Linked DNA regions of Tardiphaga sp. vice304. The protein of the gene in region 2 interacts with the protein of the main gene of each other region in a pairwise test. Links are inferred from orthologs where the notes say so. Each region holds a gene or a part of one and is shown on either strand. Other genes may lie near its edges.

Evidence for each region.
Region 1: the proteins of rho (region 2) and hfq interact in binary tests that used the Escherichia coli proteins (3 or more experiments, as listed by UniProt). The link is inferred for Tardiphaga sp. vice304 from one-to-one orthologs.
Region 3: the proteins of rho (region 2) and nusG interact in binary tests that used the Escherichia coli proteins (3 or more experiments, as listed by UniProt). The link is inferred for Tardiphaga sp. vice304 from one-to-one orthologs.

The regions. Positions count from the first base shown.
Region 1 is NZ_CP041402.1:3,408,977-3,416,770, forward strand. The notes cover bases 2,463-5,382. They hold hfq (RNA chaperone Hfq), read right to left. Parts: upstream 4,087-5,382; coding sequence 3,838-4,086; downstream 2,463-3,837. Other genes in these bases: hflX (GTPase HflX), read right to left, coding at 2,463-3,826; FNL56_RS16160 (D-amino-acid transaminase), read right to left, coding at 4,274-5,131; ntrX (nitrogen assimilation response regulator NtrX), read right to left, coding at 5,187-5,382. In the rest of the region: FNL56_RS16135 (hypothetical protein), read right to left, coding at 1-364; 7-cyano-7-deazaguanine synthase QueC, read right to left, coding at 487-1,203; mazG (nucleoside triphosphate pyrophosphohydrolase), read left to right, coding at 1,308-2,141; more of hflX, read right to left, coding at 2,435-2,462; more of ntrX, read right to left, coding at 5,383-6,557; FNL56_RS16170 (sensor histidine kinase NtrY-like), read right to left, coding at 6,575-7,794. UniProt on the Escherichia coli protein: RNA chaperone that binds small regulatory RNA (sRNAs) and mRNAs to facilitate mRNA translational regulation in response to envelope stress, environmental stress and changes in metabolite concentrations.
Region 2 is NZ_CP041402.1:411,530-419,216, forward strand. Bases 3,720-6,532 are described here. They hold rho (transcription termination factor Rho), read right to left. Parts: upstream 5,853-6,532; coding sequence 4,587-5,852; downstream 3,720-4,586. Other genes in these bases: mnmE (tRNA uridine-5-carboxymethylaminomethyl(34) synthesis GTPase MnmE), read right to left, coding at 3,720-4,355; hemJ (protoporphyrinogen oxidase HemJ), read right to left, coding at 6,270-6,532. Also shown: 16S rRNA (guanine(527)-N(7))-methyltransferase RsmG, read right to left, coding at 1-635; tRNA uridine-5-carboxymethylaminomethyl(34) synthesis enzyme MnmG, read right to left, coding at 875-2,749; more of mnmE, read right to left, coding at 3,003-3,719; more of hemJ, read right to left, coding at 6,533-6,692; FNL56_RS01890 (pyruvate, water dikinase regulatory protein), read left to right, coding at 7,166-7,687. UniProt on the Escherichia coli protein: Facilitates transcription termination by a mechanism that involves Rho binding to the nascent RNA, activation of Rho's RNA-dependent ATPase activity, and release of the mRNA from the DNA template.
Region 3 is NZ_CP041402.1:3,851,647-3,859,294, forward strand. The notes cover bases 4,875-7,648. They hold nusG (transcription termination/antitermination protein NusG), read right to left. Parts: upstream 6,640-7,648; coding sequence 6,109-6,639; downstream 4,875-6,108. Other genes in these bases: rplA (50S ribosomal protein L1), read right to left, coding at 4,875-5,520; rplK (50S ribosomal protein L11), read right to left, coding at 5,526-5,954; secE (preprotein translocase subunit SecE), read right to left, coding at 6,654-6,845; FNL56_RS18350 (zinc-dependent alcohol dehydrogenase), read right to left, coding at 7,212-7,648. Also shown: FNL56_RS18310 (xanthine dehydrogenase family protein molybdopterin-binding subunit), read right to left, coding at 484-2,658; FNL56_RS18315 ((2Fe-2S)-binding protein), read right to left, coding at 2,662-3,126; FNL56_RS18320 (2-hydroxyacid dehydrogenase), read right to left, coding at 3,302-4,252; FNL56_RS18325 (hypothetical protein), read right to left, coding at 4,472-4,654; more of rplA, read right to left, coding at 4,828-4,874. UniProt on the Escherichia coli protein: Part of the processive rRNA transcription and antitermination complex (rrnTAC). The complex forms an RNA-chaperone ring around the RNA exit tunnel of RNA polymerase (RNAP).

The DNA.
Region 1 (7,794 bases), 3.0 Mb from region 2 along the record:
GGTAGGTCGCCGGGATTTCCGCGAACAGCGCCGTGGTCTGGCCGGTCTGGGCGTCAAAAGCGACGCTGCCCAGCGCCGAGACGCCGAATTTGCCAATTCCGGTCGGGATCAGGTTGATCTTGGCCTTGGGCGTGACGCTGGTGCCCCAGTCGCCGTCGGCACGAAACCGGTTGGTCAGTACGCTGAGTTCGACCGGGCGCACGATTTCCGCCACGCAGGACGGATTGGCGACGGCCGAAAAATCCGAATTCGTGGCGGTAGCGAGCCAGCTCTCGACCTTGCAGCTACCAACGTCGGAAATATCCGCGGCGTCCACGGCATAGGCGCCGTTGGCGGCGTGCGCGGCGCCGGCGCCGGCCAGCATCACGGCAAGGGTCGCAAGCGCCGGCAATCGTGATCTTGAGTACGCCATTCGCTAGCACTAGCTTAGTCCACAAAAGACGCCAGCTCTATTTGCACCCTAGCGTATGCAACGCACAGCGGGCTTTACGCCGCGGTTGCCGAATACTCACGCCAGCCCTTGGCGCGCAACTCGCAGGCTGGGCACTGGCCGCAGCCGTAACCCCAGTCGTGCAGGGCGCCCCGCTCGCCGAGATAGCAGGTGTGGGAATGCTCACGGATCAGGTCAACGAGGCCCTGCCCGCCAAGTTCATCGGCCAGCGCCCAGGTCGCCGCCTTGTCGCGCCACATCAGCGGCGTGTGCAGATGGAATTGCCGGTCCATGCCGAGGTTGAGCGCCTGCTGCAGCGCGCGGATGGTGTCGTCGCGGCAGTCGGGATAGCCGGAATAGTCGGTCTCGCACATGCCGCCGATGATGTGCGTGATGCCGCGGCGATAGGCCAGCGCCGCCGCAAAGGTCAGAAAGACGAGGTTACGGCCGGGCACGAAGGTGTTGGGCAGGCCGCCTGCCCCCATCTCGATCGCGACGTCGCGCGTCAGCGCGGTGTCGGAGATCACGCTCAGCGTCGGGATATCCAGCGTGTGGCTGTCGCCGAGCTTGGCCGCCCAATCGGGATCAAGCGCGCGCAGGCCGTCAAGCAGCTTTTCGCGGCTGTCGAGTTCGATCAGATGGCGCTGGCCATAGCTGAAACCCAGCATCTCGACGCGGGCAAAGCGCGCCAGCGCCCAGGCCAGGCAGGTGGCGGAATCCTGGCCGCCGGAGAACAGCACCAGGGCGGTTTGGTCGGGGAATGTGTCGGTCATGGCGAACTTGTAGCCCGGATGGAGCGAAGCGCAATCCGGTCCACGATGACTTTTACTTCTGCCTGCGGCATACCGGACGGGTCTTCCCCCAGCTTCGGTGCCTCATGACCCCTTCCCGCGATATTGCCGGCCTGATCGACATCATGGCGCGGCTGCGCACCCCCGTCACCGGTTGCCCGTGGGACCTCGAACAGAACTTTGCCAGCATTGCGCCGTACACCATCGAGGAAGCCTATGAGGTCGCCGACGCCATAGCGAGGCACGATCTTGGCGATCTCTGCGAAGGGCTCGGCGACCTGCTATTGCAGGTGGTGTTTCATGCCCGCATGGCCGAGGAGCAGAATGCGTTTGCGTTCGGTGACGTCGTCGAGGCGATCACGCGAAAAATGATCCGGCGGCATCCGCATGTGTTTGCCGACAAGGACGGCAAGCTCACGCCGGCGGAGGTGAAAGGCGCGTGGGCGCGGATCAAGGCCGAGGAGAAGGCGGAACGCGCGGCGCGGCAGCCAGCGGGCAAGGCTGCGCCCTCCTCCTTGCTCGCCTCGATCAAGGCCGGGCAGCCGTCGCTGACCCAGGCGATGGCGTTGCAGCGGAAAGCGTCCAGCGTCGGCTTCGACTGGAACGACCCGCGTGCGGTGCTGGCAAAGATCCGCGAAGAGGCCGACGAGATCGAGGCCGCGCTCGATCGTGGCGATGCGCAAGAAGTCGCGGCCGAGACCGGCGACCTGATGTTCGCGCTGGTCAATCTCGCGCGCCATGTCGGCGCCGATCCCGATCTCGCACTGCGCGGCACAAATGTGAAATTCGAGCGCCGCTTCGGCTATATCGAACAGGCGCTGGCGGCGCAGGGCCGCACGCTGCAGGATGCGTCGCTGCAAGAGATGGATGCGTTGTGGGACGAGGCGAAAAAGACCGAGGCTGTCGTCCCGGCCGGGTGAGCGAGACTAGATTGCAACTACACTTCAGCTAATTTTGTGTAGCGCGAGGCCAGTGGTCTCCCTCCCCCTTGCGGGGAGGGTCGGCCGAACGAGCGATGATGCGATAGCATCATCGAGAGTGGAGGCCGGGGTGGGGGTTGCCACGGGCGACGGCGCTTGTGGCACCCCCACCCGACCCGGCTTCTCTTCGTTGCGCCGGGCTACCCTCCCCGCAAGGGGGGAGGGAAAAGAAAGAGCCGCCACCGCTCGCACTGTTGCGAGCAAACTTTACTACGATCAAAAGCAAGCCGTGCTTACGCCGTCGCGTCATCCACCGGATGCAGCACGGCGCCGAACTTGTTCATGACGATGTCACGCTTGGTCTCGTCGACCCGCACAACCATGTCGAACTGGCCTTCGTGCAGCTCCTTCACCAGTACTTCGGCGTTGCGATGCAGCCAGCTTACGCCGGCGCCGTCGGAAGCATCGACCGACAGGTCGAGCGTGATGCGCGTCGCGGCCAGTCGGGTCTCGATCGCCGCCAGCAATTCATCAACGCCCTCGCCGGTTTCCGCCGAGACCAGGAAGCACGGCTTCTCCGGCGGACGGCGGGCGGCGATGTTGGCGATGTTCTCGCGCTGATCGGCATCGAAGCGGTCGATCTTGTTCCAGACTTCCAGGATACGTTCGCTGGCGTCGGTGTCGATGCCGAGTTGCCGCAGCACCTTGTCGACGTCGCTCTGCTGCGCGTCCGCATCCTCATGCGCGATGTCGCGGACATGCAGGATGATATCGGCTTCCAGCACCTCTTCCAGCGTGGCACGGAATGCGGCCACGAGTTGCGTCGGCAGGTTGGAGATGAAGCCGACCGTGTCCGACAGCATCGCCTTGCCGCCATGCGGCAGCGTCAACGCGCGCAGCGTCGGGTCCAGCGTCGCGAACAGCATATCCTCGGCGGTGACGTCGGCATGCGTCAGACGGTTGAATAGCGTCGACTTGCCGGCATTGGTGTAGCCGACCAGCGCCACCACCCGATATGGCACGCGTTGCCGCCCGGCACGGTGCAGCCGGCGCGTCGCCTGAACCTTCTTGATCTCGTTCTCGATGCGCGTGATGCGATCGCCGATCAGGCGACGATCGGCCTCGATCTGGGTCTCGCCGGGGCCGCCCATGAAGCCGAAGCCGCCGCGCTGGCGCTCCAGATGGGTCCAGGACCGCACCAGACGGCTGCGCTGGTAATTGAGATGGGCGAGTTCGACCTGCAGCGTGCCCTCCTTCGTCTTGGCGCGGCGGCCGAAGATTTCCAGAATGAGGCCGGTGCGGTCGAGCACCTTGGTGTTCCATTCCTTCTCGAGGTTGCGCTGCTGGATCGGCGACAGAGCGCAATCCATTACCACCAGCTCGATGTCGTGGCCGGTTATCAGGCCGAGAATTTCCTCGACCTTGCCCTTGCCGAGATAGGTCGCGGGGCGGATCTGGCCGAGCGGCGCCGCCACGGCTTCGGCGATGGTCAGGCCGATGGCACGGGCGAGGCCAGTGGCTTCCTCGAGCCGCGCTTCGGAATCGCGGACATGGCTGTCCGCCTGCGTATCGGCATTGCCGCGCCGTTCCCGCAGATAGGGACCGATGACAACCACCCGTCCCGTCGATTCACCCGGCGCCGGCCGTGGTCGGTCGGCAGCCCCATCGAAGCTTTTATGTTCCAATTAAATCAATCTCACGTTGGTGCATCTTCGCCGCCTTCGAACAACTGAATCGGTGCACCCGGCATGATGGTCGAAATCGCGTGCTTGTAGACAAGCTGCGAATGGCCATCGCGACGGAGCAGCAGACAGAAATTGTCGAACCATGTGACGATCCCCTGAAGCTTCACTCCGTTCACCAGAAAGATCGTCAAAGGCGTTTTTGTTTTGCGAACGTGATTGAGGAACGTGTCTTGTAGGTTTTGTGCGCGGTCGGCCGCCATTGTTTTTATCCCGCAGTCTGATTGCATCTTTTATTTTTAAACCAGGCCCGCCCTCTACGGGGCATCTCCTCGCTGCCGTGCTTTCCCCTGAGATCCCCCTCCGGGCACACGACGAAATGATTAGATGGCAGGCGCGCTTTTTAGGCAAGTCAGAACAGTTGGCGCCGGCCCAAAACCCGGTCAATTCTCAGGAAATGGCCGCAAACTTATGGAATTCCTCACGCAACCGCTTGGCAATACCGCCCGGCTTGCCGTCGCCGATGGCGTGGCCGTCGATGTTGACGACGGGCATGACGATCTGGGAAGCCGAGGACACGAAAGCCTCGGTTGCGTGATACGCCTCGTCCGGCGTGAAATTGCGCTCTTCCAGCGTTAGTTGCATCGCTGCCAGCACGTCGATCAGCACCGCGCGGGTGATGCCGGCGAGAATGCCGGAGGTAGCCGTGCGGGTCACGACCTTGCCGTCTTTGGTCACGATCCAAGCATTGCACGAGGCGCCCTCGGTGACGAATCCGTTGCCGTCGACGTACCAGGCCTCATAGGCGCCCTTGTCGCGCGCTTCCTGGCGCGCCAGCACGTTGGGCAACAGGCCCACGGTCTTGATATCGACCCGCGGCCAGCGATTCTCGGCGGTGGTGATGACCTTCACGCCGCGCTCGGCCTGGGCCTGGTTCCTGGCGAAATTCAGCGACTTGGCGGTGACGACCAAGCTGGGCTTCACTTCGGGCGCCGGAAAGCCGTGGTCGCGATGCGCGACGCCGCGCGATATCTGCAGATAGACGATGCCGTAGCGGATGCGGTTGCGGCGGACCACCTCCTGCATCACGACCTTGAGCGAGGCCAGCGGCATCGCTTCGGCGATCCGCAATTCGCGCAATGAGCGCTGCATCCGCGCCATGTGTCGAGGGAAATCGACCATCTTGCCGCCGACGATCTCGCAGACCTCGTAGATGCCGTCGGCGAACTGGTAGCCGCGGTCCTCGACGTTGACGGCGGCGTCGCGCAGAGGGGTGTAATGACCGTTCACATAGGCAATGCGCGACATGGGACTTCCCGTTGATGGCTGGTGCGATGGTGGGATGCGATGGTGGGAGTGGTGTTTAACCGACGCCGAGGGCCTTGAGCTTGCGGTGCAGCGCCGAGCGCTCCATGCCGACGAATTCGGCAGTGCGTGAGATGTTACCCGAGAACCTCGAGATCTGCGCGATCAGATAATCGCGCTCGAACACTTCGCGGGCTTCGCGCAGCGGCAGGCCCATGATGTGCTCGCCATTATTGCTGGTCGGCATCGACGGCACCATCGAGCCGACATCCTGCGGCAGCATGTCGGCGGTGATGATCACCTCCGGGCCGCCGCCGGCGAGAATCATGACACGCTCGACGTTATTGCGGAGCTGGCGGACATTGCCGGGCCAGACGTGCGATTGCAGCACGGCCATCGCGTCCTGACCGATCTGGCGCTTGGGTAGACCCGTGGCGACCGAGATCTGCTCCATGAAATATTCGATCAGATCCGGAATATCCTCGCGGTGCTCGGACAAAGGCGGCACCCGGATCGGGACCACGGACAGCCGATGATAGAGGTCCTCGCGGAAACGACCCTCCGCGATCTCTTCCTCGAGATTACGCGCGGTCGAGGAAATGATGCGGACGTCGACATGCACCTTGGTGGTGCCCCCTGCCCGCGTGAAGGTCTGATCGACAAGGACGCGAAGAATCTTGTTCTGGGTCTCGCGCGGCAGATCGCCGATTTCGTCGAGGAACAGCGTGCCGCCATGGGCCTCTTCGAGCGCGCCGGCCTTGCGCGCCTGTTCGCCGTTCGACTGCTCGATGCCAAACAGTTCGAGCTCCATCCGCTCCGGCGTGATCGCCGCCGCATTGATGACGACGAACGGGCCTTCGGAACGCTGGGAGGCGTTGTGCAGCGTGCGCGCGGCCAGTTCCTTGCCGGCGCCGGAGGGGCCGACGATCAGGATGCGGCTGTTGGCCTTGGCGGCGCGATCGATGGTCTGGCGCAACTGGTTCATCGCGGCGGAACGGCCGGTCAGCGAGCTCGCCACCGGCGCCAGTTGCTTCAGCTCCTTGACCTCACGCTTCAGCCTGGAGGTTTCCAGCGCGCGGTTGGCGACCAGGATCAGCCGGTCGGCCTTGAACGGTTTTTCGATGAAGTCATAGGCGCCGCGCTTGATCGCCGCGACCGCGGTCTCGATGTTGCCGTGGCCGGAGATCATCACGACCGGCAATTCGGAGTGGTCGCGCTTGATCTGCTCAAGCAGTTGCAGCCCGTCGAGCTTGCTGCCCTGCAGCCAGATGTCGAGGAATACCATATTGGGCCGGCGATTGGAGATTTCGCCGAGCGCCGAATCGCTGTCGCGCGCCGTGCGCGTGGAGAATCCCTCGTCGTCGAGAATGCCCGCGACAAGGTCGCGGATGTCGGCTTCGTCATCGACGATCAGAATGTCATTGGCCATGATTCAAGCTCTGTCTGTCAGCTGCCGGAGACGGTTTCGGGTGTTGGTTTGTTCGCTGGCGGCGCTTCAGGTTCGGTGGCTTCGGCGTCCGGCTTTTGCCCCGAAATCGCAAACCGCAATCGCATCCAGGCGCCGCGGGCGCCCGGACGAATGTTCGAGGCGTCGTTGAGTTCGATTCGGCCGCCGTGATCTTCCAGCACCCGACCCACGATTGCCAGCCCGAGGCCGGTGCCCTTCTCGCGGGTCGTGACATAGGGCTCCAGCAGCCGCGAGCGGCTGACGGTCGGCAGGCCGATGCCATTGTCGATCACGTCAATCACGATGTCTTCGTTCTCCCTGAAAGCGATGACCTCAATGCGACCCTTTCCGAGCGTTTCCGCGGGCACCACCTCGATCGCCTCGGTGGCGTTCTTGATGATGTTGGTCAGCGCCTGCGAGATCAGCCGGCGGTCGAATCGCGCCCGCATCGGCTCGTCCCGGATTTCGGTCTCAATCTCGACGTCGGGATGGCCGACGCGCATCAGGAACACGACCTGGCGCACGGTGTCGGCGACGTCCTCGCCCTCGATCACCGGCTTCGGCATCCGCGCAAACTTCGAGAATTCATCGACCATGCGCCGGATGTCGTCGACCTGGCGGATGATGGTGTCGGTGCATTGCTCGAAGATCGCCTTGTCGGCGATAATCACCTTGCCGAATTTGCGCTTGATGCGCTCGGCCGAGAGCTGGATCGGCGTCAGCGGGTTCTTGATCTCGTGCGCGATGCGGCGGGCGACGTCGGCCCAGGCCGAGGTGCGCTGCGCGGACACCAGTTCGGTGATGTCGTCCAGCGTGATGATGTAGCTGTCGCGCGACTGGCTGGTCTGTTCGGCGCTGATCCGCACCGACAACACGCGTTCCTGGCTGTCGCGGGTAATCGTGATCTGGCCCTGCACCAGCCGCTGCGAGCCCTCGCGCGCATTTTGCATCATCTCGTCGAGCTCGGGCACCACCTCCGACAGCGAATGGCCGAGCGTCTCGGACTCCGAATGGCCGATCAGCTTTTCGGCGGAGCGGTTGAGAATGCCGACCCGGCCTGCCCCGTCGACGCCGATGATGCCGGCGCTGGCCGACGACAGCACCGCCTCGATGAAACGGCGGCGGCTGTCGATGACGTCGGAGGCGGACACCAGTTCGTCGCGCTGGGTGCGCAACTCCTGGGTCATCGTGTTGAAGGTCTCGCCGAGATGGGCAAGGT
Region 2 (7,687 bases):
CAGCCTTGTCCGCCGGTAAGGCTGGCATGAAGGCGCGGCATAATATTCCAATATCTAGTAGCTTCGGTCAATTCGGCATCTACATCTTGACCCTTGAGGAACAGGGCCTTGGTGCCCTTGTTCATCAAGGGTTCCGCATAACCGATGAGTTGGTGTAGCGGAGCGACCGCGCGGGCAGTGATGCAATCGACGCCTTGCGGAAAACTGTCCACGTTATCCCCAATGTCGGCTAAATGAATGGTGCCGGGGGCTTGCGTCACCCGTAGCGCTTCGCGCAGGAACGCCGCCTTTTTGGCGTTGCGCTCGACGAGGTGAACATGCCCGCCTTCGACATCGCCCATCGCGCAAGCCAAAACCACTCCGGGAAACCCGCCGCCACTGCCAAAATCGAGCCAGATCTTCGCGGATGGCGCGAGGCTCAACAGTTGCAGCGAATCAGAGATATGCCGCGTCCAGAGGTTGGGCAAGGTGGAGGGCGAGATCAGATTGGTCTTGGACTGCCACTGCACGAACAAATCGACATAGCGATCCAGCCGGGCCTCTGTTTCACGTGAAACAGGCGTGAGTTTCAGCGCAGCAGCCTTGTCGGCATCGAGCCGGGGCGCCGGAGCGGGTTTTTGCGAGCGTTGGGCCATGTGAGTCTGCTGATGAGGGAAGCGCAGTCTTACGCTTACGCAGAGAATCTATCCACGACTTTGCGCACTTTCTGACGCAACTGAGCGTGCGACGCTCTGTCTTTACCGCCGTCATTGCGAGGAGCGACGCGACGCGGCAATCCAGAGGCTTCATCCACCAAAGAGCTGGATTGCTTCGTCGCAAGGTCTCCTCGCAAAGACGAGGAGAGGCCGGATGTTTTACACAAAACGTCCGCTTGTCAGACGCCCAAAGCCAAAGGCCGCTTGCGTTGTTCGCGGCGCAAATAAGCCGCCAAAATCGCCAGCGCGGCCGGAGTCATGCCGTCGAGCCGACCCGCCTGCCCCACCGTGCGCGGGCGCGCCTTCTCAAGCCTGGCGCGGGCTTCATTGGACAGGCCGGGCACGAGCGCATAGTCGATATCGGTCAGCAGCAGCCCCTCGTCGCGGCGGAAGGATTCGACGTCGGCGGTCTGGCGCTTGAGATAGACATCGTATTTGGCATCGATTTCCAGATGCACCGCGATCGCGGGATCGATCGCCGATAGCTCCGGCCAGATCGCGCGGATCCTGCTCCAGTCAATATCCGGATAGGACAGCAGCTCGAACGCCGTGCGGCGCTGGCCATCATGGTTCAGCGCCAAACCATGCTTGCCGGCCTCGTTCGGCGTGATCGTCAAGCCTTGCGCCATAGCCTTGCCGGACGCCAGCGCCGCCATTTTGACGATGTGGCGGGTCATGCGGGCCGAGCCGACACAGCCGAGCGCGATGCCCATGTCGGTCAGGCGCTGGTCGGCATTGTCGGCACGGAGCGTCAACCTATACTCGGCGCGCGAGGTGAACATCCGGTACGGCTCGGTGATCCCCCGCGTCACGAGATCGTCGATCATCACACCGAGATAGCCGTCGGCGCGGTCGAACACGACGGGTTCCGCGCCGCTGGCGACCCGCGCCGCGTTAAGGCCTGCGACGAGGCCCTGCGCGGCGGCCTCTTCATAGCCGGTCGTGCCGTTGATCTGGCCGGCCAGGAACAGGCCCGGTATCCGCTTGGCCTGTAGGGTCGGATCGAGTTCTCGGGGGTCGACGTGATCATATTCGATCGCATAGCCCGGCCGAACCATCCGGGTTCGCTCCAGCCCGGGGATGGTGGCGAGGATGGCGAGCTGCACCTCTTCCGGCAGCGAGGTCGAAATCCCATTGGGATAGACCGTCGAGTCGTCCAGGCCTTCCGGCTCAAGGAAGATCTGGTGGCCGTCGCGGTCGCCGAAGCGGACGATCTTGTCCTCGATCGAGGGGCAATAGCGCGGGCCGGAGCTCTTGATCTGGCCGGAATACATCGGGGAGCGGTGCACGTTGGCGCGGATCACGTCGTGCGTCGCCGGCATCGTGCGGGTAATGCCGCATTCGATCTGCCGCACGGTGATGCGATCGGTCATCACCGAGAACGGCTCCGGCGGGTTATCGCCGGGCTGCATCTCGACGGCGCCCCAGTCGATCGTGGTGCCGTCGAGCCGCGGCGGGGTGCCGGTCTTCAGGCGACCTAGGGTGAAGCCGATACGCTCGAAAGCCTTGGACAGGCCGAGCGCCGGCGCTTCATCGACCCTTCCGGCCGGCCAGCTCTTCTCGCCAAGGTGAATCAGCCCGCAGAGAAAGGTGCCGGTGGTGATGACCACCGCGCCGGGCGAGAATTCGCGGCCATCGGCCAGACGGATACCGGTCACTCGGCCATTCGAAGTGAGCAGATCGTCGGCCTCGCCCTCAATCACCGTCAAATTGGGCGTGGCGAGGATCGCGACCTGCATCGCAGCGGCGTAGAGCTTGCGGTCGGCCTGGGTCCGCGGGCCGCGTACGGCCGGACCCTTCTTGCGGTTTAGCATCCGGAACTGGATGCCGGATGCGTCCGCCACCTGCCCCATCAACCCGTCGAGGGCATCGATCTCGCGGACGAGGTGACCCTTGCCCAGACCGCCGATCGCAGGATTGCAGGACATCGCGCCGATGGTGGCAAAGCGATGCGTCACCAGCGCGGTTTTAGCACCGAAACGTGCGGAGGCAGAAGCGGCTTCGCAGCCGGCGTGGCCTCCTCCGATGACAATGACATCCCAAGCGTTTTGCATGGCGGGACTTCTAGCGCGGGATCGGAAGGCCGGGAAGCGGGAAGTTTAGAGGTGTTTCACGTGAAACACGTCGCCCGCGATACTACTTAGTGTTTCACGTGAAACATCGGCCGGTACGCCGTCGTTGCGAGCCCTTGCGACGAAGCAATCCAATTCTTGCAGAGCTTGCGGCCCTCTGGATTGCCGCGTCGCTTCGCTCCTCGCAATGACGGCTGCGAGGCTATTGTTTCACGTGAAACGTCAGTGTTCCGCCCTACTTCCCAATACAGAAATCTCTAAAGATTACGTCAAGAACGTCCTCGACATCGACGCGCCCTAAAAGCTGCCCGAGCCGGTGTGCTGCAACACGCAAATCTTCCGCTATCAGCTCGGATTGCTCCGGCAGATCGACCGCTCGTACGAGCGCATCGGCGGTCTCGCGCAACAATTCGCGGTGCCGGGCGCGGCTGATCAGCGAGGATTCGTCGGCAAAATGGGCCGCGGCGAACTGCGCCAGGGCCGTAATCAGCTCGGGAATGCCCCGACCGTTGGCCGCAGAGATCGAATGGCACGGCCAGCCGGTCTCCGATCGCACAGCGCTTGTATCCACGACATCATCGACCTTGTTCCGGATGACCCAGAAACCGGCCTGCCCTTCGGACATCCATTGCTTCAGGTCGTCCTCGCCGGCCGGTCCAGCCTGGGCATCGACCAGCCACAGCCGCAGATCGGCTTCGGCGGCGCGGGCGCGGGCACGGCGAACACCCTCCTGCTCGACGGGATCGACGGCCTCGCGCAGTCCGGCGGTGTCGATCACCGTCACCGGGTAGCCGTCGAGGTCGAGATGTACTTCGAGCACATCGCGCGTGGTGCCGGCATGCGGCGAGACGATCGCCACCTCGCGGCGGGCAAGCTGGTTGAGCAACGTGGATTTGCCGACGTTCGGCGGGCCGGTGATGGCGACGACGAGCCCGTCGCGCAGCCGCTCGCTGCGGCCTGCGACGGCGAGAGCATTCTCGATGTCCAGCAACAGCACACGGATGCGCGCAAGCGCCGGCTCGATCAGCTCGGTCGGCACGTCGCCTTCGTCGGAAAAATCGATCCCGGCCTCGATCAGCGCCGACGCCTCGATGATCTCGCGGCGCCAGTCGCGGGCGCGATCACCGAGCAGGCCCTTGAGCTGGCGCAGCGCCTGCCGCCGCTGCCGGTCGGTGTCGGCATGGATGAGGTCGTCGAGGCCCTCGGCTTCGGTGAGGTCGAGCTTGCCGTTTTCGAACGCGCGACGGGTGAATTCGCCGGGCTCGGCCGGGCGGACATGATCGAATCTGGAAAGCGCTGCGAACAGCGCCGCCAATACCGCCCGGCCGCCGTGGATGTGGAATTCAGCGACGTCCTCGCCGGTTGCGCTGGCGGGCCCGGGAAACCATAAAACAACGGCGTCATCAATGGGTTCGCCGCCGGAGGGGTCGGTGAGCAAAGTGCGTGTCGCCAGGCGCGGTACGGCGATTTTCCTCGAAAGCCCGGCCAGCACACGGCCGGTTTCGGCTCCGGATACTCGGACGATGGCGATGGCGGTCGGGGGCCGACCGGAGGACAGGGCGAAAATGGTCTGGTCGCGGGGATGCATGGCTTATTTGTCGTCCTGGCAGCGAGAGCGCAACCGCAAACTGTCATTCCGGGGCGCGAGGGCGCAGCCCGAGCGAACCCGGAATCCCGTAATGTTCCGCGTACCAACCATGCCGGGGTTCCGGGTTCGCATCCGCCTGGCGGCGTCCGCGCCCCGGAACGACAGTGTTGGCTGAAAGAAAAAGGCGCCCTGCTTTCGCAGGACGCCCTTCAACCAATCCGCCTGGCCGGATCAGGTATTCATCGACTCGAAGAATTCCGAGTTGTTCTTGGTGTTGCGCAGCTTGTCCAAGAGGAAGTCGATCGCGTCCATCGTGCCCATCGGGTTGAGGATGCGGCGCAGCACATACATCTTCTTGAGAAGCTGTGGATCGGTGATGAGCTCTTCCTTGCGGGTGCCGGAGCGCGAGATGTCGATCGCCGGGAAGGTGCGCTTGTCGGACACCTTGCGGTCGAGGATCAACTCGGAATTGCCGGTGCCCTTGAACTCTTCGAAGATCACTTCGTCCATGCGCGAGCCGGTATCGACCAGCGCGGTGGCGATGATGGTCAGCGAACCGCCCTCCTCGATGTTACGCGCGGCACCGAAGAAACGCTTCGGGCGCTGCAGCGCATTGGCGTCGACGCCGCCAGTCAGCACCTTGCCGGACGACGGCACCACGGTGTTGTAGGCGCGGCCCAGACGGGTGATGGAATCCAGCAGGATCACGACGTCGCGGCCATGCTCGACGAGACGCTTGGCTTTTTCGATCACCATCTCGGCGACCTGGACGTGACGAACGGCAGGTTCGTCGAAGGTCGAGGATACGACCTCGCCCTTCACCGAACGCTGCATGTCGGTGACTTCTTCCGGCCGCTCGTCGATCAAGAGCACGATGAGATAGCATTCCGGATGATTGGCGGTGATCGAGTGCGCGATGTTCTGCATCAACACGGTCTTACCGGTGCGCGGCGGCGCCACGATCAGCGCGCGCTGGCCCTTGCCGATCGGCGCCACGATGTCGATGACGCGGGCCGACAGGTCGCGGCGGGTGGAATCTTCCAGCTCGAGGCGGAAGCGCTGGTCCGGAAACAGCGGGGTCAGATTGTCAAAATTGACCTTGTGCTTGGACTTTTCCGGATCCTCGAAATTGAGGGTGTTGACCTTGAGCAGAGCGAAATAGCGTTCGCCCTCTTTCGGGCTGCGGATATGGCCTTCGATGGTATCGCCGGTGCGCAGGCCGAAGCGGCGGATCTGCGACGGCGAGACGTAGATATCATCCGGGCCCGGCAGATAGTTGGCATCCGGCGAACGCAGGAAGCCGAAGCCGTCGGACAGCACTTCGACGACGCCCTCGCCGATGATGTCGGTTTCCTTGATCGCCAGCTGCTTGAGACTGGCGAACATCAGCTCCTGCTTGCGCATGGTGCTGGCGTTCTCGACCCCAAGCTCTTCCGCAAACGAGACGAGCTCGGCTGGCGTCTTGGCCTTGAGGTCCTGGAGTTTCATTTCCCGCATTGGGAGAGGTCCTGTGGAAGTCGGGGAGGAGTGGGGTGCGAGGTGGCCGGAAGAGTGCGGACGCCGAAATCAGGAAAGTCCGCAGGTCTTCAGGAAGAAGCCTTGAGCAAGGAAGGTGCCGAAGAAGCTTCAAGCCTGATGTGGCGGCCGGTCAGGTTACACAACCGGGACGAAACCACATCGCCTGCGTGGGGTGGGAAACATCAACATATAAAATTCGCGAGGTTCACGCAAGCGTCGCAAGCAGGGGCTTCGGATGCCGTGAGACCGCGCGTCTAACTCCGGGTCGTCCCTGCGAACGCAGGGACCCATAACCTCCGCCGCCAAGTAGAAACACCATGGCCTCCTGCGTCTCAACCGAAAGGACGGTGGATATGGGTCCCTGCGTTCGCAGGGACGACGTGGAGAGGCCTGTGCTCAGAACGGTTTGACGATCACGAGAATCACGATGCCAATCATCAGGACCGTTGGTACCTCATTGATAATGCGGTAGTATTTCGTTGAGCGCGTATTCCGGTCCTCGGCGAATTCGCGCACCCGCGCGGTCAGAATGCCGTGCACGGCACTCATCGCCAGCACCATGGCCAACTTGCCGTGAAACCAGGGTGCCGAGAACCACTGCCCGGCCCAGGCCAGATATAGCCCGACGATCCAGGTCACGACCATCGCCGGATTGATGATTGCTTTCAGCAGCCGGCGTTCCATGATCTTGAACGTTTCGGATTGCTGCGATCCCGGGGGCGCATCGACGTGGTAGACGAACAGCCGCGGCAGATACAGCATTCCGGCCATCCAGGCGATGACGGCGATCACGTGCAGCGCCTTGGCCCATTCGTACATGTTTCAACTTTTAATCAATTGGTAACGGCTACGGGTGCATGGTCGTCGCTGGAACATTCGGAGAGATATCCGCGTTGCAGCGATGACGGATAAAGACCCGATCGACGCGATATCCGCAAGCGTCCCTTTCCTTAATCAATACTTATAGATTCTTAGGTTTGAGTCTAAGTAGCAGTGGATTAGGCCCACGCAACGCTGTCCCGTTTTATCCCGGGCTTATGCACATCGCGGCGCGATTTTCGCGTCTCTCTCTTGATTATCGCAGCCTCAATCGCCGCAGCCGATTCGGTCGCCTTGCGGACGGTTTAGCGAGCGACAAATCCCCATAACCCCATTATCATCCCGGCAACCGCCGAAACGTTTCCCCTTCATGAGGCCTGTGCAGAAAAAACCGAGTTATCCCGGAGCCGCTCTGGCCGGTCCGGGAAACCCGGCATTCATCCACAGCGATCCACAGGACATACATGGCCATGGTGCCCACCACCGGCAGCTATTTTCATTTGCATCTGGTTTCCGATTCGACCGGCGAGACGCTGATCACCGTGGCGCGCGCGGTCGCCGCCCAATATGCCAACGTCACCGCCGTCGAGCATGTCTATCCGCTTGTCCGAAGCCAGAAGCAGCTCGACCGCGTACTTACCGAGATCGAGGAAGCGCCGGGCATCGTGCTGTTTACCCTGTTGGAGAAAGATCTGGTCGGGCGGTTAGAGGCCAAGTGCCAGGAGATCAATTCGCCGAGCCTGTCGATCATCGGCCCGGTAATGCAATTGTTCCAGGCCTATCTCGGCGCGTCCACCACCGGCCGCGTCGGCGCGCAGCACACGCTGAACGCGGAATATTTCAAGCGCATCGATGCGCTGAACTATTCGATGATGCATGATGACGGCCAGCACGTCGACGGTCTCGAGGATGCCGACGTGGTGCTGGTCGGCGTGTCACGCACGTCGAAGACGCCGACCTCGATCTATCTCGCCAATCGCGGCGTACGTACCGCC
Region 3 (7,648 bases), 3.4 Mb from region 2 along the record:
TGCCGCCATTGCGCTCCTTGTCCTTGATCTGGACGCAGATCTGGCCGAGCGTCTTGCCCTGCCAGGCCATCTCGATCGGCGCCAGCGCCCATTTCGGATTACCCGGCACGTTGGCGGCATCGAAATTGGCCTCGTGGTGGCAGGTTGCGCAGGCCAAGCCGCTGGCGGCGCCTACCCCGCCCTCACCGCGGACAACCAGCGGGATGTGCGGGCGCATCTTGTCGGTCTGGGTCGGACGCTCCGTCGCCGGATGGCAGTTCATGCAGCGCGGCGACTGGATCACCCGGCCCACTTCCTGAAACAGCGCGAGCGAACGCTCGTTCTTGTTCTTGATGCCGGCGAAGGCCGAGACCGGCTGCAGCGAAGCGGCATTGGCCGCGGACCCGGTGGCCGCGTCGGCCTGAAAACCCGGGGCGACGAAAGCCAGCAGGCCGGCTGCGAGGGTGCCGGCGACGAGTGCCAGCATCGAGTTCCTGAACAGGCTCATGCGGAAGCTCCCGGTACGATCGGCAATTGGCGCGGACGCCCTACTCCAAGTTTGGCCATCGCGTTGGCGACCGCCGGTCCCAGCGGCGGAACGCCGGGTTCGCCGACGCCGCTCGGCTTCTCGGTGGATTTCACGATAACCACTTCGATCGCCGGCATCTCGTTGATGCGCAGCGAGCGATAGGTGTCGAAATTGCCGTTGACCGGACGCCCGGCGTCGAGCGTCTGCTCGGCATAGAGGATATGGCCGAGGCCGAAGCCGATGCCGCCTTCCATCTGCGCGCGGATGATGTCGGGGTTGACGGCAACGCCGCAATCCACCGCGCACCACACCTTGTGGACCTTCGGGCCGTCCTCGCCGATCGACAATTCGACGACCTGCGCGACGAAGGTGTTAAAGCTCTCGACCACCGCGACGCCGCGGGCGCGGCCGTCCGGCACCTTGTAGTTCTTCCAGTCGGCGAGTTCGGCAACCGCCTTCAGCACGCCGGCATGGCGCGGCTTCTTGCTGAGCAGTTCGAGACGGCCCTCGACGGGATCCTTGCCGGCGGCTTCAAGCAGTTCATCGACGAACGCCTCGACCGCATAGCCGGTATGGGTGTGGCCCACCGAGCGCCACCACAGCACGGGCACGCCGACGTCGACCTGGTGCATGTCGCACTGGAAGTTGTCGACGTCGTAGGGAATGTCGTGCGAGCCCTCATAGGAGGTTGGGTCGAGGCCATCCTTGAACATGACCGCTTCGAAGAACGAGCCCTTCATGATCGATTGCGAGACGATGGTGTCGCTCCAGGCCTCGATCTTGCCGTCGCGCACCGCGCCGCGCATGCGGTGGATGCTGTAAGGCCGGTAATAGCCGCCGCGCATGTCGTCCTCGCGGGTCCAGACCAGCTTGACGCCGCGGCCCGGCCCGATCGCCTTGGCGACTTCGGCCAGCTCGATGGCCTGGTGCGTCGTCTGCTGGGCGCGGCGGCCAAAGCTGCCACCGGCCATCAGCACTTCGATCTTCACCTTCTCCATCGGCAGGCCGAGCACTTTCGAGATCGCCTGGTGATCGGGGGTCGGGAACTGACAGCCGTAGCGCGCATAGGCGCTGTCGCCATCCCATTTCAGGTAGGCGTTGAGCGGCTCCATCGCCGCATGCGCAAGATACGGGAACACATACTCCACTTCGACGACACGGCCGCCCTTGGCCATCGACTGCTCGAACTGGCCTTCCGCCCGGACCAGCTTGCCCGGCGTCTTCGACAGCGCGCGAAACTCGCTGAGCAATTGCGCGGAGCCGCGCGTCTCGGCCTTGCTGTCGTCCCACACAATGTTCAGCGCGTCGCGGCCGGTCTTGGCGGGCCAGAAGCCGCGTGCGTAGACCGCGACGCCGGTCGGCACCTGTTTGACGTCGACCACGCCGGCGATCGCCTTGGCGGCCGTGGCGTCGAACGACTTGACCGTGCCGCCGAACTTCGGCGAGCGCGCGACAAGAACCGTCAGCATGTCGGGCTCGTTGATGTCGAGCGTGAAGAACGCACGGCCGTTGGCCTTGTCGGCGCTGTCGAGGCGCTTCACCGCGCCCTCCTTGCCGATCAGCTTGAACTGCGCCGGGTCCTTCAATTTCGGATCCGCCGGCACCGGCATCGCCATCGCCTTGTCGGCGAACTCGCCGAACCGGCCCTGCTTGCCCGACGCATGTTTGATCACGCCGTTCTCGACGGTGATTTGATCGGCCGGCACCTGCCACGCATCGGCGGCGGCAGCGACCAGCATCTGGCGCGCGGCGGCGCCGACCTGGCGCATCTGGATGTAGGAATTGGCAATCGCGGTGGAGCCGCCCGTGCCCTGCAGGCCGAAAGCGAGATTCTTGTACAAGGCCGGATTGGACGGCGCGTGGTCGGCGCGCATCTGCGACCAGTCGGCGTCGAGTTCCTCGGCGACCAGCGTCGCCATGCCGGTGAACGGCCCCTGCCCGAACTCCAGGCCCTTGCACAGCACCGTCACGGTGTTGTCCGGCCTGATGATCACAAAGGTGTTCGGCGCGATGTTATAGGCCGGCGCGGCCGGAGCCTGTGCAAAGGCACGGCCGCCGCGCGCGATATAGGCGCCGATGGCGAGGCCAGCGCCGGCCTTCAGCAGCGAGCGACGCGACAGCGTGGTGATAGCCTTGTCATGCACGGTCATGGCTCAACCCTCCAGCGTCTTGGCAGCGCTGTGGATCGCAGCGCGGATACGGACATAGGTGGCGCAGCGGCAGATGTTGCCGTTCATCGCCAGGTCGATGTCATCGTCGGATGGCTTCGGGTTGAGGTTGAGCAAGGCTGCGGCGCTCATCACCTGGCCGGACTGGCAGTAGCCGCATTGTGGCACGTCGAGCGCCGCCCAGGCCGCCTGCACCGCCTTGGCCTCCTTGCTATCGAGGCCCTCGATGGTGGTGACCTCGCTGCTGCCTACCGCCCAGACCGGCAGCGAGCAGGATCGCATCGGCTGGCCGTCGACATAGACCGTGCAAGCGCCGCATTGCGCGACGCCGCAGCCATATTTGGTGCCCATCAGACCCGCGCCGTCGCGGATCGCCCAGAGCAGAGGTGTATTGGGGTCGACGTCGACCTGACGGGTCTGACCATTTATCTTGAGCGCGAACGCAGCCATCGCTGATGTCCTTGGTCGATCGAATGTACGCCTACATTCGATAGGTTCTAGATTGCCAAGGACCTCTACAACGGGATTGCGAATTCAGACACTCACATAGTTGTGTACCGATCGTTCACGAAAGTATCGCGTGCGGATCTTGCGGCGCGGACCATCTGGGCGCGTCGCGCCAAGATCACACCACGACCGGGTGTGGCAGCGGCTTGCCTGCATAATAAGCGGTGAGGTTGGCGATCACGCAGTCCTGCATGCTGACATGCGAATCCAGCGTGTGGCCGCCGATATGCGGCGTCAGCACCACGTTGGGCAGCGCGGTCAGCGCGTCCGGCGCGTGCGGCTCCTTCTCGAACACGTCAAGGCCGGCACCCGCGATCGTCTTGTCGGTCAGCGCCGCGACCAGCGCCGCCTGGTCGATCACCGAGCCGCGCGAGATGTTCACCACATAGCCGTTCGGGCCGAGCTTTTTCAGCATGTCGGCATCAATGATGTGCTGGGTGTCCGGCCCTGCGCGCACCGCCACCATCAGCACGTCGCACCATTCCACCAGCGCCTCGAGCGAGGCCATGTACCGGTACGGAACGTCGTGCTGGCTGCGGCTGAAATAGGCGACCTCGGTTTCGAACGCCGCGACGCGCGAGGCGATCTTGCGGCCGATCTCGCCCATGCCGTAGACGCCGACTTTCCGCCCGGGATTGCCGGGCAGCGGCGCCATCAGCGGCGATGGCTTCGCCGACGACCAGCCGCCCTCGCGCAGATAGTCGTCGGCCGGCAGAATGCGCCGCGTCGCCGCCAGCATCAGGGTCAGCGCGAGGTCGGCGACCGAGGCGGCATTGGCGCCGGGGCTGTTGCCGACCACGATGCCGCGTTCGCCGGCCGCCTTGAAGTCGACGCCGTCATAGCCGGTGCCGTAGCAGATGATCGCGCCGAGCGCGGGCAGCGAATCCATCACGTCGCCCCTCAGCGACTGGCCGCCGGCGGTGATCAACGCGCGGACGTCCTTCCGTTCGTCCGCCGAAAACATCTCGGCCGGCTTCTTGCCGGCGGCATCGATCAGGTCGAAGCGATCGCCGATCCGCTTCATCAAGGTCTTGGGGAACCGCGAATAGATCAGAACCTTGTCGGCCATCGAGCATTCCCTTGAATATCAAACAAGAGGGCGGAACCGGCTGTGCGATTCCGCCCCTCAGGGCCCTGCAGTGCCGAACACCGCAAGGCCGCCTGTACGTTCGATATGTCTAGGAGAGATCCGGCAGGAAAGCACCCCGCCCCGCGATCATGGCCGGGTGACGCCGGTGCTGGGCTCGCGGCGAGACGCGCCCGCCAAAAATCACAGAATCAATTGTCATCAATTGTCGGTGCGACCGTCGAGGGCGGTGGCGACGAGTTCGTCCTCCGGACGATCCCACAGCGCCTGGAGCATCCCGACACTGGCGCCGGGGAAGACAACGATTTCGCCGGCATCTTTAGCTGCCCGTCGGGCGCGCGCCGATCGCGGAGTATTCCTTACGAAGGTCAGAATGTCAGCCATGACACGGCGCCATTGCCCTGCCGGATGCGCCGGGCAAGGCGGCGCGTGGCGCAAGCTTGCGACCGCATGGTTAATGCAACGATAATTTCGCGGTCCGCACCTCCCCGGTCAAACGAAAGGGGCGGAACCGGTTGCCCGGTCCCGCCCCTTTGATAGTCAGCCTGGCTTAAGGCTTAGACGAGCACGGTGCTCGGCTCGACCTTGATGCCCGGACCCATGGTCGAGGACACCGCGACGCGCTGCACGTAAGTGCCCTTCGAGCCCGCGGGCTTCGCCTTGGCGACGGCATCGGCCAGCGCCTTGATGTTTTCGACCAGCTTCTCTTCCGAGAACGAGGCCTTGCCGATGCCGGCCTGCACGATGCCGGCCTTCTCGACGCGGAACTCGACCGAGCCGCCCTTGGCACCCTTGACCGCGCCGGTGACGTCCATCGTCACGGTGCCGATCTTCGGGTTCGGCATCATGCCGCGCGGACCGAGCACCTTACCAAGGCGACCGACCAGCGGCATCATGTCAGGGGTAGCAATACAGCGGTCGAAGTTGATTTCGCCATTCTGCACCTTCTCCACCAGGTCCTCGGCACCGACGACGTCGGCGCCAGCGGCACGGGCTTCGTCAGCCTTCGGCCCACGGGCGAACACGCCGACGCGCAGGGTGCGGCCGGTGCCATTCGGCAGCGAGACGACGCCACGAACCATCTGATCGGCGTGACGCGGATCGACGCCGAGATTCATCGACACTTCGATGGTCTCGTCGAACTTCGACTTCGCGCGTTCCTTGATCATCTTGATCGCTTCGGAGATCGTGTAGAGCTTCTCACGATCGATGCCCTCGCGGGCGGCCTTCAAACGTTTTCCAATTGCCATGATCGTTACCCCACCACCTCGACACCCATCGAACGGGCAGAGCCCTCAACCATGCTCATGGCTGACTCGATGCTGTCGCAATTGAGATCCTTCATCTTGGTTTCGGCGATCTCGCGCACCTGCGCTTTGGTCACCGAGCCCGCCTTGTCGCGGCCCGGCAGCTTGGAGCCGGACTTCAAATCGGCGGCCTTCTTGATGAAGAAGGACATCGGAGGGGTCTTCAGGGCGAAGGTGAACGAACGATCGGCGAAGATCGTGATCACCACCGGAATCGGGGTGCCCTTTTCGTCCTTCTGCGTCTGCGCGTTGAACGCCTTGCAGAATTCCATGATGTTGAGGCCGCGCTGACCGAGCGCGGGACCGATCGGGGGCGAAGGATTCGCCGCGCCGGCCGGCACCTGAAGCTTCAGGTATCCGGTCACTTTCTTTGCCATGTGTCACTCCTGTTGTGCCGGCGAAGGCCGGCGGTTGCAGGTCCCGTGGTTGGGTCGACGAGCGGCTGGCGACCGCCCTCTTCCTCCCACAGGTCTCATGCGAAGACGTGCTTCGCACTTTAGCTACGCGAGGCGAACCTCGCGCTTCGTCCGATCAGACCTTCTCGACCTGACCGAATTCCAGTTCGACCGGCGTGGCGCGACCGAAGATCGACACCGCCACCTTGACGCGCGAACGCGCCTCGTCGATTTCCTCGACCACACCGGAGAACGACGCGAACGGGCCATCGGCCACGCGGACGTTCTCGCCGATCTCGAACGACACCGACGCCTTCGGGCGCTCCACGCCTTCCTGCACCTGGTGCAGGATGCGCATCGCCTCGGGCTCCGAAATCGGCATCGGCTTGTTTTCCGCGCCGAGGAAGCCCGTGACCTTCGGGGTGTTCTTGATCAGGTGGAAGGCTTCGTCGGTGAGCTGCATCTTCACCAACACGTAACCGGGGAAGAACTTGCGCTCGGTGTCCATCTTGCGGCCGCGGCGCACTTCCGTGACCTTCTCGGTCGGCACCAGGATCTGCTCGAACAGGTCTTCCAGGCCGCGTTGCTTGGCCTGCTCCTTGATCGACTCCATGACCTTCTTTTCGAAGTTGGAGTAGGCGTGAACGATATACCAGCGCATGCTCATAATTCAGTTCCGAGTTAGTGAATGCCGAGCAAAAACGTCACGAGATAGCGGATGATCAGGTCCGCTGCGAAAAAGAAGATCGACGACAGCGCCACCATCACGAACACCATGATGGTCGTGATCATGGTTTCGCGCCGCGACGGCCAGGTGACCTTGTTGGTCTCCGTGCGCACTTCCTGCAGGAATTTGAACGGGCTGAACGCCATCGTTTACTGTCCGCATCCGTCGTGAGACGACTGTTAGGTTTCGGGAATCCAGACAGCCCTCTTGCGCCCGCACCCTATCTTCAGGATGGGGCACCAAGCGGGCCCGTATGTCTGGGGAAATCAAAGCCGCGTCGGAAGTCCGTAGAACGGGCCGACAGCGAGTGCGGCTTTGTAAGGCGACAACCGCAAAAGGTCAAGACAAGGGCAGATATGGCGACTGTCCCTGCCCCCGCGTGCCGCGAGATGGGCCCAATGAGCCGTTCCCGACCCATACCATGCCGTCGGCGTGACACGGGCCTGAACACCAAGAGGGCAGCGGATACCGCTGCCCTCCCGAATCGCGTCGCCCTGCACGGCTGATCCCGGTTACAGGCCGGGGCGCATCACCACCTTGATCACGCCGTCTTCCTTGTCCCGGAACTTGCGGTACATCTCCGGCGCGTCCTCGAGGCTGGCCTGGTCCGTGACGACGAAGCTCGGGTCGATATCGCCCTTGATGATCCGCTCGAGCAGCGGCTTGGTATAGGCCTGCACATGGGTCTGGCCGGTCTTGATGGTCAGGCCCTTGTTCATGCCCGCGCCGATCGGGATATTGTCGCCCATGCCGACATAGACGCCCGGAACCGAGACGGTACCGCCCTTGCGGCACGCCATGATCGCCTGGCGCAGCACATGGACGCGGTCGGTGGCCAGGAAGGTGGCCGCCTTGATCTTGTCCATCACCGCATCGATGGCGCCATGACCAGCCGCCTCGGCGCCGACGGCGTCGATGCAGCTGTCCGGGCCGCGCTTGTCGGTCAGGC